2 regions of the Pseudomonas sp. TZ252 genome follow, and region 2 is predicted to be linked to the other one. Evidence: predicted binding sites of a transcription regulator. Region 2 holds the regulator's gene; the other holds the start of a gene.
What was found. The regulator FliA, encoded in region 2, starts transcription of late flagellar genes. The targets are predictions, from matches to a motif close to CTAAAGTTTNNNNNNNNNNNGCCGNTAA.

Region 1 (7,847 bases), 1.6 Mb from region 2:
CGAAGTCCGCCTGACTGTCGCGCAGGGCGAGGGCATGGTCCGCCTGAAGGTCGACGATGACGGCCCCGGCATCCTCCCCGACCAGCGCCAGGCGGTGCTCGAGCGGGGTACCCGGCTCGACGAGCAGGTCAGCGGCCATGGCCTGGGCCTGGGCATCGCGCGCGACATCGCCGAGGCCTGCGGTGGCCGCCTGAGTCTCGAGGACAGCCCGCTGGGCGGCCTGCGGGTGAGCGTCGAGTTGCCGTTGCAGAAGAGCGGCCGCGCCGCCAGGGCTTAACAGTTCTTCACCATTTGCCGACAGTCCCGGCAAGATTTCCTCCTGCGCTTTCCCTAGCATCCCGGGCTTCTTGCAAGGAGGTCTTGGACGATGAAACGGCGGACGAGTACGGGCCGCTGGCGCTGGGCGCTGATGCTGCCGGTGCTGGTGTTCCTGTTGGGCGAGTCCAGTGGACAGCGAGAGGAGGGGCGGTCGCCGCGGTTACTCGCGCAGGCTCGCTACGAGCAGGCCGTGGAAAACGCGTTGCGCAGCGAGCGCGGCGAGCCGCGACAGGCCGGGACAGCGGCAGCGAAGGTGGCCGAGGCGGGAGCCCCGGCGCGTCTGCGTGGCTGGCTGCGCTCGCTGGCCCGCCTGGCGATCTGGGGGACCTACGGCCCCCCGGCGCTATTCAGGCCGTGAACGGTCAGGCCTTGAACTGTTCCATCAGGCCCTGCTGGTGGTTGGCCAGGCGGTTCAGCGACTGACTGACCTGGGCCGATTCCTCGGCCTGGCTCGACAGCGACTCGGTGACGTCACGGATCGCCGCGACATTGCGGTTGATCTCCTCGGCTACCGAGCTCTGTTCCTCGGCGGCGCTGGCAATCTGTAGATTCATGTCGTTGATCACCGTCACCGCCTCGCCGATCCGTTGCAGCGCGGCCACCGCTTCATCCACCTGCTCGACGCTGCCCTGGGCCTGGCGATGGCTGCCATGCATGGCGTCGACCACGTCGCGGGTGCCCTGTTGCAGGCCTTCGATCACCCCGCGGATCTGTTCCACCGAGTCCTGGGTGCGCCGGGCGAGGTTGCGCACTTCGTCGGCGACCACCGCGAAGCCGCGGCCGGCGTCGCCGGCGCGGGCCGCCTCGATGGCCGCGTTGAGCGCCAGCAGGTTGGTCTGCTCGGCGATGGCGCGGATCACTTCCAGCACCGAACCGATTTCCTCGCTGCTGCTGGCCAGTTGCTCGACCTGGCCCATGGCGCTGGTCAGGTTGGCGGCCAGGCTGTCGATGCTCTGTGTGGTGCGGTCGATCAGCGCCAGGCCGTCGCGGGTCGCCTGGTCGGCACCGCGCGCGGCGTCGGCGGCCTGGGCGGCGCTACGGGCGACGTCCTGGGCAGTGGCGGTCATCTCGTGGGATGCGGTGGCGACCTGGTCGATCTCGCGGAACTGCTGCTGCATGCCGGCGCTGGTCTGGCTGGAAATCGCCGCCGACTGGTCGGCGGTACTGCGCGCATCGCGCACCGAGACCTTCACGTCGCGGATGATCGGCTGCAGCTTGTCGAGAAAACGGTTGAACCAACCGGCCAGTTCGCCCAGCTCGTCGCGCCCGGTGTGCGGCAGACGCTGGGTCAGGTCGCCTTCGCCGCTGGCGATGTCGCGCAGCATGTGGGCGACGCCGAGGATCGGCCGGGTCACGCCGCGGGCGCTCAGCCACAGCACCAGCAGGCCGAGCACCGCGGCGCCGAGGCCGAGGCCCAGTTCGACCCAGGTGCCTTCGCGACGCATGTCGTCCAGTTGCCGCTCCAGCGCCAGGGCCGGGCCGAGCAGGGCGCTCTTCGGCACTTCGAGGAGCACGCCCCAGGGCTTGGCGCCGGGAATCGGCTGCAACGGTTGCAGCACCTTGAGGTCGTCGTTCTCGTTGAACAACCGGCTCTTGCCGGCGGCCAGCAGTTGCAGGAGTTCGCCGGCGTGCTGCGGATCCGCCTTGACCAGGTTCTTGCCGAGCAGGCCGGCGTCGCGGCTGTTGCCGGCGAACAGCCCGGCCGGGCTGAGGATGCCGACCTGGCCGACGCCGTCGTAGAGTTCGCGGTTGCCCTGTTCGCTGAGCGCCTGCAGGTTGCTCAGGTTGATGTCCAGGCCCATCACGCCGATCACCTTGCCATCCAGTTCGAGGGGAAAGGCGATGCTGGTCATCAGCAGTTGGCGTTCGCCGACCTTGTCGAAGTAAGGATCGAGCACGCAGGGTTGCCCGCTTTCCTTCGGGCAGGTGTACCAGGCGTTGTAGGCCGCGCCGCTGGGCCCGCTGCTGGTGTCGGCGAGTTCGGACTCGATCATCGACTCGGATTCCAGCTGTCCCGGCGTGGCCTGCGCCCAGTACAGGGAGAAGCGTCCCTTGTCGTTGCTGCCCAGGGCGGGCTGGTCGACGAACAGTTCGTCCTTGCCGTCCAGCGCATTGGGTTCGAAGACCACGTACAGGCCGAGCACCTCGGGATTGGCGGCGAGCGCGGTGCGCACCTGGCGGGTCAGGTCTTCGCGCAGGTCGTAGGCATCGAGGAAGCGCTTCTGCGCCTGGTCGCGGAGGAACAGGATCTGCCGGGAGAAGCCCTTGCCGTACTGGAAGGCATCCATGAAATAGCGCTGGATGCGTAACGCCTGCAATTCCCCGCGGGCTTCCAGGCGCAGGCGCGCCGATTCGTCGAGCATCTGCGTACTGGCGCTTTTCACCAGCACGCTGCTGTGCTGCATGCGGTAGACCGAAAGGCCGACCAGCAAGGCGACCACGCCGAGCAGGCAGAGGCCTGCCAGCAGGGTGATCTTCCATTGGATGGACAGGCGGCGAAGGAACATGGGAGGGGTCCTTGTACGAAGAAACTGCGGGGGCCCAAGGCTTATCGGCAGGGCTCGCCCATTCTTGACGACGGTCCGTTCGCTGGCGCCGGATTGCCGTCGTTCGGCGAATCGCACGCAAGAACCGTGCACAACGGTTTATAACCAGGCGACATTCGCCCATGCGCGGCTTTGACAGGCGGGGATGGCTGTAGCAGAGTACGCCCCTTTTTTCGGTCGCAGGCGGCCGGGTTCGTTTCATTTGCAAGGAGTTCAACGATGAACGCAGTGGTGCTGGCGGTCGCACTGATGCTCGTCCTCAGCCTTTGCCGTGTGCATGTCGTGCTGGCGCTGATCATCGGCGCGGTGGTCGGCGGACTGTTCGGTGGCCTAGGCCTGGAGGGGACTCTCAAGGCCTTCAACGGCGGCCTCGGCGGCGGCGCCACGGTGGCCCTGTCGTACGCCATGCTCGGCGCCTTCGCCGTGGCCATCGCTCGCTCCGGCGTGGCCCATGCGCTGGCCGACAAGGTCCTGGCGCTGCTCGGCCGGCACGACGAGCAGGGCAAGGGCGCCGGTGCGTTCAAGTGGATCCTGGTCGGCCTGCTGCTCTGCGTGGCGGTATCCTCGCAGAATATCCTGCCGATCCATATCGCCTTCATCCCGCTGCTGGTGCCGCCGCTGCTCTATGTGCTGAGCAAGCTGCAGATCGACCGGCGATTGATCGCCTGCGTCATCACCTTCGGCCTGATCACCCCGTACATGTTCCTGCCGGTGGGCTTCGGCAACATCTTCCTCAATGAAATCCTGCTGGCCAACGTGGCGCGCAACGGCGTCGACGTCAGCGGGATCAACGTCACCCACGCCATGTTCATCCCAGCCCTGGGCATGCTCGCCGGGTTGCTCATCGCGGTGCTGTTCAGCTACCGCCGCAAGCGCGTCTACGACTTGCAGCGGATCGAGCAGGCCGAACGCGTCGATGTCAGCTACAACCCGAAGAGCCTGGCGGTGGCCGGGGTATCCATCGTCGCCGCGTTCGTCGCACAGCTGTGGCTGGACTCGATGATCATCGGCGCGCTGGTCGGTTTCGTGGTCTTCTCGCTGTCCGGCGTGGTGCGCTGGAAGGAGACCGACGACCTGTTCACCGAAGGCATGAAGATGATGGCCACCATCGGTTTCATCATGATCGCCGCGGCCGGTTTCGCCGAGGTGATGAAGGCCACCGGCGAGGTGCAGAGCCTGGTCGACGCCTCGGTGGCCTGGATCGGCAACAGCAAGGCGGTCGGCGCCATGCTGATGCTGCTGGTCGGCCTGCTGGTCACCATGGGCATCGGCTCGTCGTTCTCCACCGTGCCGATCATCGCCGCGATCTTCGTCCCGCTGGCGGTGCAACTGGGCTTCAGCCCGCTGGCCATCGTCAGCATCGTCGGCACCGCCGGCGCGCTGGGGGATGCAGGTTCTCCGGCGTCGGACTCGACCCTTGGGCCGACCTCCGGGCTCAACGTCGACGGCCAGCACAATCACATCTGGGACACCGTGGTGCCGACCTTCCTGCACTACAACCTGCCGTTGCTGGTGTTCGGCTGGGCCGCCGCGATGTTGCTCTGAGTTCCATCTCGGGCGGTCGCCTGACGGAATGTCGGGCCGGCCGCTTAAGCTTCCGACGGGATTGCCGATGAAACGGGAATCCCGTTTTTTATTGGGCGTCATGCTAGGAGTTGATGATGCGTCTGACCCTGAAATCCAAAGTCCTCCTGCTGGCCATGGTGCCGGTGCTGCTCTTCGCCCTGGTGCTCAGCGGCGGAGCGGTGCTGATCCTGAAAAAACAGGCTGATGCCGAAGTCAAGGATACCCGCGAGCGCCTGCTCGGCGACCGTCGTGCCGAACTCGAGCACTACGTGCAGATCGCCATGGGCAGTATCCAGGCCGAGTACGACCGCTCGGCCAACGGCGACCTGAATGCCCGCGCCGAGGCCATCGCGCGCCTGTCGAAGATCAAGTACGGCAAGGACGGCTATATCTTCGGCTACGACTCCCAGGTGGTGCGCCTGTTTCGCGGCGACAGCCCGGTGGACGTCGGCAAGAGCTTCCGCGACCGCCGCGATCCCAGCGGCGTCTACCTCAACCGCGAACTGGTGGAGGCCGGCCGCAACGGCAGCCACTACGTGACCTATACCTCGCCGCTGCCGGGCAACGAGAGCGTCATGGTGCCCAAGCTGTCCTACACCCTGTACCTGCCGAAGTGGGACATGGTTATCGGCTCGGCGATCAACCTCGACGGCGTCGAGGCCCAGTTGGTGGAAATCAAGCAGGACATCGACGAGCGTATCGGCACCCTGATCGCCAGTATCGTGGGGATCGCCGGCGTCCTTCTGGTGGTCCTGCTGGTGATCGGCCTGGCGGTGGCCAACGCGATGCTGCGGCCGTTGCACCAGATCCGCCAGAACCTCGATGACATCGCCGCCGGCGAAGGCGACCTGACCCGTCGCCTACCGGTGACCAGCTACGACGAGCTGGGCGAGCTGGCCGGTTCCTTCAACCGCTTCGTCGAGAAGATCCACGGTCTGGTGCGGCAGATCGCCGGGATGACCGGCGACCTCAAGCAACTGGTGGAGCAGATGTCGGCCCAGGCCGAGCGTTCCGAGCAGGCCATGGAGCGCCAGCGCCACGAGACCGACCAGGTCGCCACCGCGATCAACGAGATGTCCGCCGCCGCCCATGAAGTGGCGCAGAGCGCCCAGCGCGCCGCCGAGGCCGCGCAGCAGACCGACCACGAAGGCCAGGCGGCCAAGCGAGTGGTGGACGGCAGCATCGAGCGCATCCACGCGCTGGTGGACGAGATCCGCGACAGCGGGACTTCTCTGGATAGCCTGCAGCAGGACGTGCAATCCATCGTCAGTGTGCTCGGGGTGATCCGCTCCATTGCCGAACAGACCAACCTGCTGGCGCTCAACGCGGCCATCGAGGCGGCCCGTGCCGGCGAGGCCGGACGTGGCTTTGCGGTGGTCGCCGACGAAGTGCGGGCGCTGGCCAGCCGCACCCAGCAGAGTACCCAGGAAATCCAGGGCATGATCGATCGCCTGCAGCAGGGCACCAACGCCGCGGTCGACGCCATGCGCCGTTCCGGCGAGGCCGGCGAGGGCACCAGCAACCAGGCCAACCAGGCCGGCGATTCGCTGGATGCCATCGCCCAGCTGATCGCCACCATCAACGCGATGAACGCGCAGATCGCCAGCGCCGCCGAGGAACAGACCGCGGTGGCCGAGGAGATCAACCGCAGCGTGCACCAGATCGCCGGCGCGGTGGACAGCGTCGCCGACGAGGCCCAGCAGGGCGCGCAGACCGCCCGCAGCCTGGCGCAACTGGGCCAGGGCCTGGGCCGACTGGTCGGTCAGTTCCGCATCTGACCCTTCCCCCGCGCGACCGCTGCCGGCAAAAGAGCCAGCCGGCAGTGGTGCGCCACAGAGCCTTCCTGTCATTATTCGGCGGAGTCGGCCGGCAGTCGTGAACGATCCACGTCCGCCGGCTGACTAATGCTTTGCTTCCCACTGCCAGATGGATTGGACATGCTCGACACGAAACTGGAATCCCGGACTTTTCTCCTGTTGCTGGCGGTGGTCACGCTCGCCTTCGGCTGGCTCTTGCTGCCGTTCTACGGCGCGGTGTTCTGGGGCACCATCCTGGCGATCATCTTCGCCCCGGTGCAACGCCGCCTGCAGGTGCGCCTGAGGGATCGGAAGAACCTCGCCGCGCTGATCACCCTGCTGATCTGCGTGCTGATCGTGATCATCCCGGTGATCTTCATCGCCGGTTCGCTGGTGCAGGAAGGCGCGAGCGTCTACCAGCGGGTCAAGTCCGGCGAACTGAACTTCGCCGCCTACCTGCAGCAGGCGGTGGCCGCCTTGCCGCCATCGGTGCACCAGTGGCTGGAGCGCTTCGACCTGGCCAATCTCTCGAGCCTGCAGGAGAAGCTCTCCTCGGTAGCGATGCAGGCCAGCCAGGTGGTGGCGACCAAGGCGTTCAGCATCGGCCAGAACACCCTCGACTTCGTCATCAGCTTCGGCATCATGCTCTACCTGCTGTTCTTCCTCCTCCGCGACGGTCGCGTGCTCGGCCGGCGGATCAAGCAGGCGGTGCCGCTGAGCCAGGAACACAAGCACCACCTGTTCGCCAAGTTCACCACGGTGATCCGCGCCACGGTGAAGGGCAACATCGCCGTGGCTGCCACCCAGGGCGCTCTCGGCGGCCTGATCTTCTGGCTGCTGGGCATCGAGGGCGCCTTGCTCTGGGGCACCCTGATGGCCTTCCTGTCGCTGCTGCCGGCCATCGGCGCGGCGCTGATCTGGGCGCCGGTGGCGGCCTATTTCCTGCTCACCGGGGCGATCTGGCAGGGCGTAGTGCTGATCCTGTTCTGCGTGGTGGTGATCGGCCTGGTGGACAACATCCTGCGCCCGATCCTGGTCGGCAAGGACACCAAGATGCCGGACTACGTGGTGCTGATCTCCACCCTCGGTGGCATGGCCCTGTTCGGCCTCAACGGCTTCGTCATCGGCCCGCTGATCGCTGCGCTGTTCATGGCCAGCTGGGACCTGTTCACTGGCCGCGAGGAAGAACCGCAGGCCTGAGTCGCGCCCGTGGCAGACAAGCCCCGCGAATGCGGGGCTTGTTCGTTTCAGGCCTTGAAGGTCAGCCACGGACGCAAGCGTGCCAGCGGCCGGATCAGCCCGGCACGCTCCTGGGCATCGATCACCGGCCCCACCGGCTTGTAGGCGCCCGGGGCCTCTTCGATGCGGCGCTCCTCACGGAGGGTCACGCAGTGCCAGGGCAGCGCGCTGTCGCCCGGGCCTTTCAGCGCTCGTAGCGCCTGCCGGCGGATGCTGCGGCCGGCCCCATGGCTGCAGGACCATAGCCAGTCCGGGTGTCCCAGGCCGCTGGCGATGTACGAGTAATCGCCCATCGAGCCGGGAATCAGCAGCAGATCGCCCTGGCGGGCCGGCGTGGCGCCCTTGCGGTGGAGATTCAGGCCCTGTTCCTGGAGCACCACGT
Region 2 (7,847 bases):
GCACCTGTCGCGTGCCGTGCAGACCCCCGAGCAGGACCCGCTCGACGCGGGCGGCGTACTGGCCCTGGTCGGCCCGGCAGGTGCCGGCAAGACCACCACCCTGGCGAAGATGGCCGCGCGCTACGTCCTCAAGTACGGCGCCCAGAGCCTGGCGCTGGTGAGCATGGACAGCTACCGGATCGGCGCCCAGGAGCAGATCAAGACCCTCGGTCGGATCCTCAACGTACCGGTGACCCTGGTCGATCCCGGCCAGTCGCTGATCCAGGCCCTGGCGCCGCTGGCGCGCAAGCGCATGGTGCTGATCGATACCGCCGGCCTGCCGGCCAGCGACCCGGCATTGCGCATGCAGCTCGAGGCACTGGCGTCGCCGAGCCTGAACGTGAAGAATTACCTGGTGATGGCCACCACCAGCCAGAGCCAGGTGCTCAAGTCGGCCTACCAGACCTATCGGCACTGCGGGCTGGCGGGCTGCATCCTGACTAAGCTGGACGAGGCGGGCAGCCTCGGTGAATCGATGGCGCTGGCTATCGCCCAGCGTCTCCCGGTAGCCTATCTGGCGGATGGGCCGCGGATTCCGGACGACCTGCAGGTGGCGCGCAGTCACCAACTGGTCAGCCGGGCGGTGAGCCTGCAGGCACCGGAAGAGCCCAGCGAGGACGCCATGGCCGAGATGTTCGCCGGGCTCTACCAGCAACCGGCGCGGCGTGCCGGCTGAGGATGTGGGAAGAACCGCGCGTGGCGCGGGTGACGGAAGCGAAGGTGGCTTCCGCCGGGCCGGGAGCGATGGCGCATCGTTCCCGCCAATACCGGAGAGCGCTGGAAGGGGCGTTCCGGGAAGACGACAACACAAGGTATGAAGCAGATGGGTAGCATGCATCCCGTACAGGTGATCGCAGTAACTGGCGGCAAGGGCGGCGTCGGCAAGACCAATGTGTCGGTGAACCTGGCACTGGCTCTGGCCGATCTCGGCCGTCGCGTCATGCTGCTGGATGCCGACCTCGGCCTGGCCAACGTCGACGTCCTGCTGGGACTCACGCCCAAGCGCACCCTGGCCGACGTGATCGAGGGACGCTGCGAACTGCGCGATGTCCTCCTCCTCGGTCCCGGTGGCGTGCGCATCGTTCCCGCGGCCTCCGGCACGCAGAGCATGGTGCACCTCTCGCCGATGCAGCATGCGGGGCTGATCCAGGCGTTCAGCGATATCAGCGACAACCTCGATGTCCTGGTCGTCGACACTGCCGCCGGGATCGGCGATTCGGTGGTCAGTTTCGTCCGCGCCGCGCAGGAGGTGCTGCTGGTCGTCTGCGACGAGCCGACCTCGATCACCGATGCCTACGCCCTGATCAAACTGCTCAACCGCGACCACGGCATGACCCGCTTCCGGGTCCTGGCCAACATGGCCCACAGCCCGCAGGAAGGACGCAACCTGTTCGCCAAACTGACCAAGGTCACTGACCGTTTCCTCGACGTCGCACTACAGTATGTAGGTGTCATCCCTTACGACGAGTCGGTACGCAAGGCCGTGCAGAAACAGCGAGCCGTATACGAGGCATTCCCCCGCTCGAAGGCGTCCCTGGCCTTCAAGGCGGTCGCGCAGAAGGTCGATAGCTGGCCGCTGCCGGCCAACCCGCGCGGGCACCTGGAGTTCTTCGTCGAACGACTGGTCCAACACCCCGCGACAGGTTCGGCCGTATGACAGCGGCCTCTGGAGTGCGTATGTATAGCAAGGCGCAAGCGCAGAACTCCCAGGAGCAACTGATCCAGCGTTACGCACCACTGGTCAAGCGCATCGCCTATCACCTGCTCGGCCGCCTGCCGGCCAGCGTGCAGGTGGAGGACCTGATGCAGGCCGGCATGATCGGCCTGCTCGAGGCCGCGAAGAAATACGACGCCGGCAAGGGCGCCAGCTTCGAGACCTATGCCGGCATCCGCATCCGCGGGGCCATGCTCGACGAGGTCCGCAAGGGCGACTGGGCGCCGCGTTCGGTGCACCGCAACACGCGCATGGTGACCGACGCGATCCGCGCGATCGAGGCGAGAACCGGACGCGACGCTAAAGATCACGAAGTTGCTGCCGAACTCCAATTGAGCCTCGAAGATTACTACGGCATCCTCAGCGACACGCAGGGCAGCCGCCTGTACAGCTTCGACGACCTGTTGCAGGACGGCGAACATGGATTGCCGGAAGACACCAGCCTCAGTCACAACGAACCGATCCACGGCCTGCTCGACGAACGTTTCCAGGCGGCCCTGGCGGATGCCATCGCCAAGTTGCCGGAGCGCGAGCGCCTGGTGCTGGCGTTGTATTACGACGAGGAACTCAACCTCAAGGAGATCGGCGAGGTACTGGGCGTCAGCGAATCGCGGGTCAGCCAGTTGCACAGCCAGTGCGCCGCGCGTTTGCGCGCGCGCCTGGCCGATTGGCGGTCGGCCTGAACCGGCCTCGACCGCAGCTTGTAACCGTTAACGCAAAAGAATGTGTGGCGCGTCCCCTGGGGCGCGCTCTGGTCTGTACGGAGGTTTACTTGGACAAGAACATGAAAATTCTCATCGTGGACGACTTTTCCACGATGAGACGCATCATCAAGAACCTCTTGCGGGACTTGGGCTTCACCAATACCGCCGAGGCCGACGACGGCACCACGGCGCTGCCGATGCTGCACAGCGGCAATTTCGACTTTCTCGTCACCGACTGGAACATGCCGGGCATGACCGGCATCGATCTGCTGCGCGCGGTTCGCGCCGACGAGCGCCTCAAGCATCTGCCGGTGCTGATGGTCACCGCCGAGGCCAAGCGCGACCAGATCATCGAAGCGGCCCAGGCCGGGGTCAACGGCTATGTGGTCAAACCCTTCACCGCTCAGGTCCTGAAGGAAAAGATCGAGAAGATTTTCGAGCGGGTCAACGGCTGAAGCCGGCCAAGAGGGTGTCATGGTGCTTGGTAACGATTCCACGGGCGACGAATTCGAATCGACCCTGAAAAAACATGCGCGCGAACTGGTGGACTGTCTCGAACGGGGGCACTTCCAGCAGGCGGTGCAATTGATCCAGGAGCTCAGCCAGGCCAGGGACCGTGGCCTCTACCAGGAAGTGGGCAAGCTGACCCGCGAACTGCACAACGCCATCGTCGATTTCCAGATCGACCCGCATTCCCCCCACGCGCAGGAAATGTCGCAGATCGCCGATGCCACCGATCGTCTTTCCTACGTGGTGGAAATGACCGAGAAGGCCGCCAACCGGACCATGGACCTGGTGGAGCAGAGCGCCCCGCTGGTCAACCAGTTGGGCGACGATTCGCGGGAGCTGCACCAGGAGTGGCAACGCTTCATGCGCCGGGAAATCGACGCTGACGGCTTCCGCGAGCTGGCCAAGCGCATCGAACAGTTCCTCGTGCGCAGCGGCGAGAACGCCGGCCAGTTGTCCTCGCAGCTCAATGACATCCTGCTGGCGCAGGATTACCAGGACCTGACCGGCCAGGTGATCAAGCGTGTCACCAAGCTGGTCACCGAGGTCGAGAGCAACCTCGTGAAGCTGGTCTGGATGGCCGGCCAGGTGGACCGTTACGCCGGGATCGAGCACGACCACGTGAGCATGCGCCACCAGGCCGCGCTGGAGCGTTCGGCCAAGGGCGAGGGGCCGCAGGTCGCCGCGGAAAAACGAGAGGATGTGGTGTCCGGGCAGGATGACGTGGACGATCTGCTGTCCAGCCTGGGTTTCTGACCCGCCCGGCTCAAGACTGCGGCATCGCTGCCGTTAAGTAAGCATTGAACGCTGGCATCCGCGGGCTGCTGGCACAGCCTTCGTCATGCCGGTGATCCCGGCGGGCGGGCTGAAGTCGGTCCGGAAAGCCGGGCCGGTATTTCCGGCAGGACAGCGGTCCTGCCGATCCTTTCGAGTAACACGTCTCTGGGAGCAGCCGAATGAGCTTCGACGCCGATGAAGAAATCCTCCAGGACTTCCTGGTTGAGGCCGGCGAGATTCTCGAGCAATTGTCCGAGCAACTGGTCGAGCTGGAGAGCCGGCCGGACGATATGGACCTGCTCAATGCCATTTTCCGTGGGTTCCATACGGTCAAGGGCGGTGCCGGCTTCCTCCAGCTGAACGCGCTGGTGGAATGCTGCCACATTGCGGAAAACGTCTTCGATATCCTGCGCAAGGGCGAGCGGCGCGTCAGCTCCGAACTGATGGATGTGGTGCTGCAGGCGCTGGATACGGTCAACGCGATGTTCGACCAGGTACGCGAGCAGTCCGAACCGACCCCGGCGACGCCCGAGCTGCTGGCGGCCCTTGCCCGCCTGGCCGAGCCCGAGGGCGCCGAGCCCGCGGAACCTGTGCAAGCGCCGCCGGCGGCCGTTCCGCCAGCCGAGCCTGCGGCGCCGCCGGAAGCGCCCGCGCAGAGTGCCTCCAGCGATATCACCGACGACGAGTTCGAGCAGTTGCTGGATGCTCTGCAGGGCGACGAAGCGCCGGCCTCCGCCGTTGCAGAAGCGCCCGCGGCTCCCGCTGGCGACGAGATCAGCGACGCCGAGTTCGAGGCGTTGCTCGACCAGTTGCACGGCAAGGGCAAGTTCGTGCCGCCGGCGGTCTCGGCCGAGCCTGCGCAAGTCCCCGCCGAGGCGGTCGAGCCGGCCGCGGCTGCCGCTGGTGACGATATCAGCGACGACGAGTTCGAGGCGCTGCTCGACGAACTGCACGGCAAGGGCAAGTTCGGCGATGTCCCGGAAGCCGCCGGCACACCCGCCGCACCGGCTGCCGCGGCTCCAGCGGCTGCGCCGGCGGAGCAGGGCAAGGCGCCGGCCGCCGCGGGCGGCGATGAGATCAGCGACGACGAGTTCGAGTCGCTGCTCGACGAACTGCACGGCAAGGGCAAGTTCAACGGCGCCTCCGAGGCCGTGGCGGCCGCCGCGGCGGTAGCCAAGAACATCGCGGCGAAGAGTCCCGCGGCGAAACCGGTCGCTCCGGCCAAGGCCGCCGCCGCGCGTCCGGCGGCGCCCGACAGGCCCGCGGCAAGCGAGGCGGAGACCACCGTGCGGGTGGATACGGCGCGTCTCGACGAGATCATGAACATGGTCGGCGAGCTGGTGCTGGTGCGTAACCGCCTGGTGCGCCTGGGCCTGAACAGTGGCGACGAGGCCATGGCCAAGGCCGTGGCCAACCTCGACGTGGTCACCGGCGACCTGCAGATGTCGGTGATGAAGACCCGTATGCAGCCGATCAAGAAGGTCTTCGGCCGCTTCCCGCGCCTGGTTCGCGACCTGGCGCGGAACATGAAGAAAGAGATCAACCTGGAGCTGGTGGGCGAAGAGACCGACCTCGACAAGAACCTGGTCGAGGCCCTCGCCGATCCGCTGGTGCACCTGGTGCGCAACGCCGTCGACCACGGCATCGAGAGTCCGGAGGAGCGCGAGGCCGCCGGCAAGCCGCGGGTCGGCCAGGTGGTGCTGTCAGCGGAGCAGGAGGGTGACCACATCCTCCTGATGATCACCGACGACGGCAAGGGCATGGACGCCGAGGTGCTGCGCAACAAGGCGGTGGAGAAGGGCCTGCTGGAGCGCGATGCGGCGGACCGCCTGACCGACCTGGAGTGCTACAACCTGATTTTCGCCCCGGGTTTCTCGACCAAGACTGAGATTTCCGACGTGTCCGGCCGCGGTGTCGGCATGGACGTGGTGAAGACCAAGATTTCCCAGCTCAACGGCACGGTCAACGTGTTTTCGCAGAAGGGGTCCGGCTCGAAGATCGTCATCAAGGTGCCGCTGACTTTGGCGATCATGCCTACCCTTATGGTGATGCTGGGCAGCCAGGCGTTCGCCTTCCCGCTGGTCAACGTCAACGAAATCTTCCATCTTGACCTGTCGCGCACCAATGTCGTGGATGGCCAGGAAGTGGTGATCGTCCGCGACAAGGCCTTGCCGCTGTTCTATCTCAAGCGCTGGCTGGTGCCGAGTGCGGCCCACGAAGAGCAGGGTGAGGGACACGTGGTGATCCTGTCGGTCGGCACCCAGCGCATCGGTTTCGTCGTCGACCAGTTGGTGGGACAAGAAGAAGTGGTGATCAAGCCACTCGGCAAGATGTTGCAGGGCACCCCCGGCATGGCGGGCGCCACCATCACCGGGGACGGGCGCATCGCCCTGATCCTCGATGTGCCGAGCATGCTCAAGCGTTACGCACGGCGCATCTGACGCCGCGTATGGGTTTCCGGCGGCGCAGGAGCGTCGCCCTCTGAGGAGTAGCTATGGCAGTCAAAGTCCTGGTGGTGGACGATTCGGGGTTCTTCCGCCGCCGTGTCTCGGAGATTCTCTCCGCCGATGGACAGATCCAGGTGGTCGGCACCGCCACCAATGGCCGCGAGGCCATCGAGCAGGCGCTGGCCCTGAGACCCGATGTGATCACCATGGATTACGAGATGCCGCTGATGGACGGCATCACCGCGGTACGCAACATCATGCAGCGTTGCCCGACCCCAGTCCTGATGTTCTCCTCGCTGACCCACGAGGGCGCGCGGGTGACCCTGGATGCACTGGACGCTGGAGCGGTCGACTACCTGCCGAAGAATTTCGAGGACATCTCGCGCAACCCGGACAAGGTCCGCCAGTTGCTCTGCGAGAAGGTCCTGACCATCGCCCGTAGCAATCGTCGCTCGATCAGCCTGCCGCCGCTGCCTTCGGCCACCTCGTCCAGCCATGCGCCGGCGTCGTCCTCCAGCGTCGGCGCGAGCGCGCGTGTTGGTGCCGGCGCGTCGCCGGCCCCGGCGTCGACCTCGGCGGCGCCGAAGCGCAAGGCCTACCGGCTGGTCGCGATCGGTACCTCCACCGGTGGACCGGTTGCCTTGCAGCGGGTGCTGACCCAGTTGCCGGCCAACTTCCCGGCGCCGCTGGTGCTGATCCAGCACATGCCGGCGGCCTTCACCAAGGCTTTCGCCGAGCGCCTCGACAAGCTGTGCCGGATCAGCGTCAAGGAAGCAGAGGACGGCGACATCCTGCGTCCCGGCCTGGCGCTGCTGGCGCCGGGCGGCAAGCAGATGATGGTCGACGGCCGCGGCACGGTGCGCATCCTCCCCGGCGACGAACGCCTGAACTACAAGCCCTGCGTCGACGTGACCTTCGGCTCGGCGGCCAAGGCCTACAACGACAAGGTCCTGGCGGTGGTCCTCACCGGCATGGGCGCCGACGGACGCGAGGGTGCGCGCCTGCTCAAGCAGGGCGGCAGCCAGGTGTGGGCGCAGGACGAGGCCAGTTGCGTGATCTACGGGATGCCGATGGCCGTGGTCAAGGCCAACCTGGCGGACGCGGTGTACGGGCTCGACGACATCGGCCGGCACCTGGTCGAGGCGTGCCAGTAAGCGTGCGTGCAGGAATGAGGAGACTGCCTTCGATGGCCACCCACGTGACGACCTGCGCGCGCCTTCGCCGAGCCGAGGGGACGCGCTGATGGATGTGCTCAGCCTGGTCGGGATCATCCTGGCGTTCGTCGCCATCGTCGGCGGAAACTTTCTCGAGGGCGGCCACGCGGGGGCCCTGCTCAACGGTCCGGCGGCGCTGATCGTGATCGGCGGCACCCTGGCCGCGGCGCTGTTGCAGACCCCGGTGAACGTGCTCAAGCGCGGCCTGGGCATGCTCGGCTGGGTGTTCTTCCCGCCGCGCGAGGATCTTTCCGGGGGAATCGACCGGATCGTCTCCTGGAGCATGACCGCGCGCAAGGAAGGCCTGCTCGGCCTGGAGAGCATCGCCGATGCGGAGCCCGATCCCTATGCGCGCAAGGGCCTGCAACTGCTGGTGGACGGCGCCGAGCCGGAAGTCATCCGCAGCATCCTCGAGGTCGACCTGTTCACCCAGGAAAGTCGCGAC

Region 1: ACYAF3_RS23120 (methyl-accepting chemotaxis protein) is a predicted target of FliA. The motif match lies at 4,453-4,480, and genes of this name have one in related genera.

The regions. Positions count from the first base shown of each region.
Region 1 is NZ_CM148566.1:4,939,389-4,947,235, forward strand. It holds gene carS (two-component system sensor histidine kinase CarS) at 1-277, shown strand, start outside; gene ACYAF3_RS23100 (hypothetical protein) at 368-676, shown strand; partial or broken gene ACYAF3_RS23105 (methyl-accepting chemotaxis protein) at 681-1,217, opposite strand; partial or broken gene ACYAF3_RS23110 (methyl-accepting chemotaxis protein) at 1,587-2,825, opposite strand; gene ACYAF3_RS23115 (Na+/H+ antiporter family protein) at 3,084-4,409, shown strand; gene ACYAF3_RS23120 (methyl-accepting chemotaxis protein) at 4,523-6,208, shown strand; gene ACYAF3_RS23125 (AI-2E family transporter) at 6,368-7,426, shown strand; gene ACYAF3_RS23130 (RtcB family protein) at 7,474-7,847, opposite strand, start outside.
Region 2 is NZ_CM148566.1:50,863-58,709, reverse strand. It holds gene flhF (flagellar biosynthesis protein FlhF) at 1-715, shown strand, start outside; gene fleN (flagellar synthesis regulator FleN) at 854-1,696, shown strand; gene fliA (RNA polymerase sigma factor FliA) at 1,693-2,436, shown strand; gene ACYAF3_RS00285 (chemotaxis response regulator CheY) at 2,538-2,912, shown strand; gene ACYAF3_RS00280 (protein phosphatase CheZ) at 2,932-3,720, shown strand; gene ACYAF3_RS00275 (chemotaxis protein CheA) at 3,921-6,182, shown strand; gene ACYAF3_RS00270 (protein-glutamate methylesterase/protein-glutamine glutaminase) at 6,236-7,342, shown strand; gene ACYAF3_RS00265 (flagellar motor protein) at 7,431-7,847, shown strand, end outside.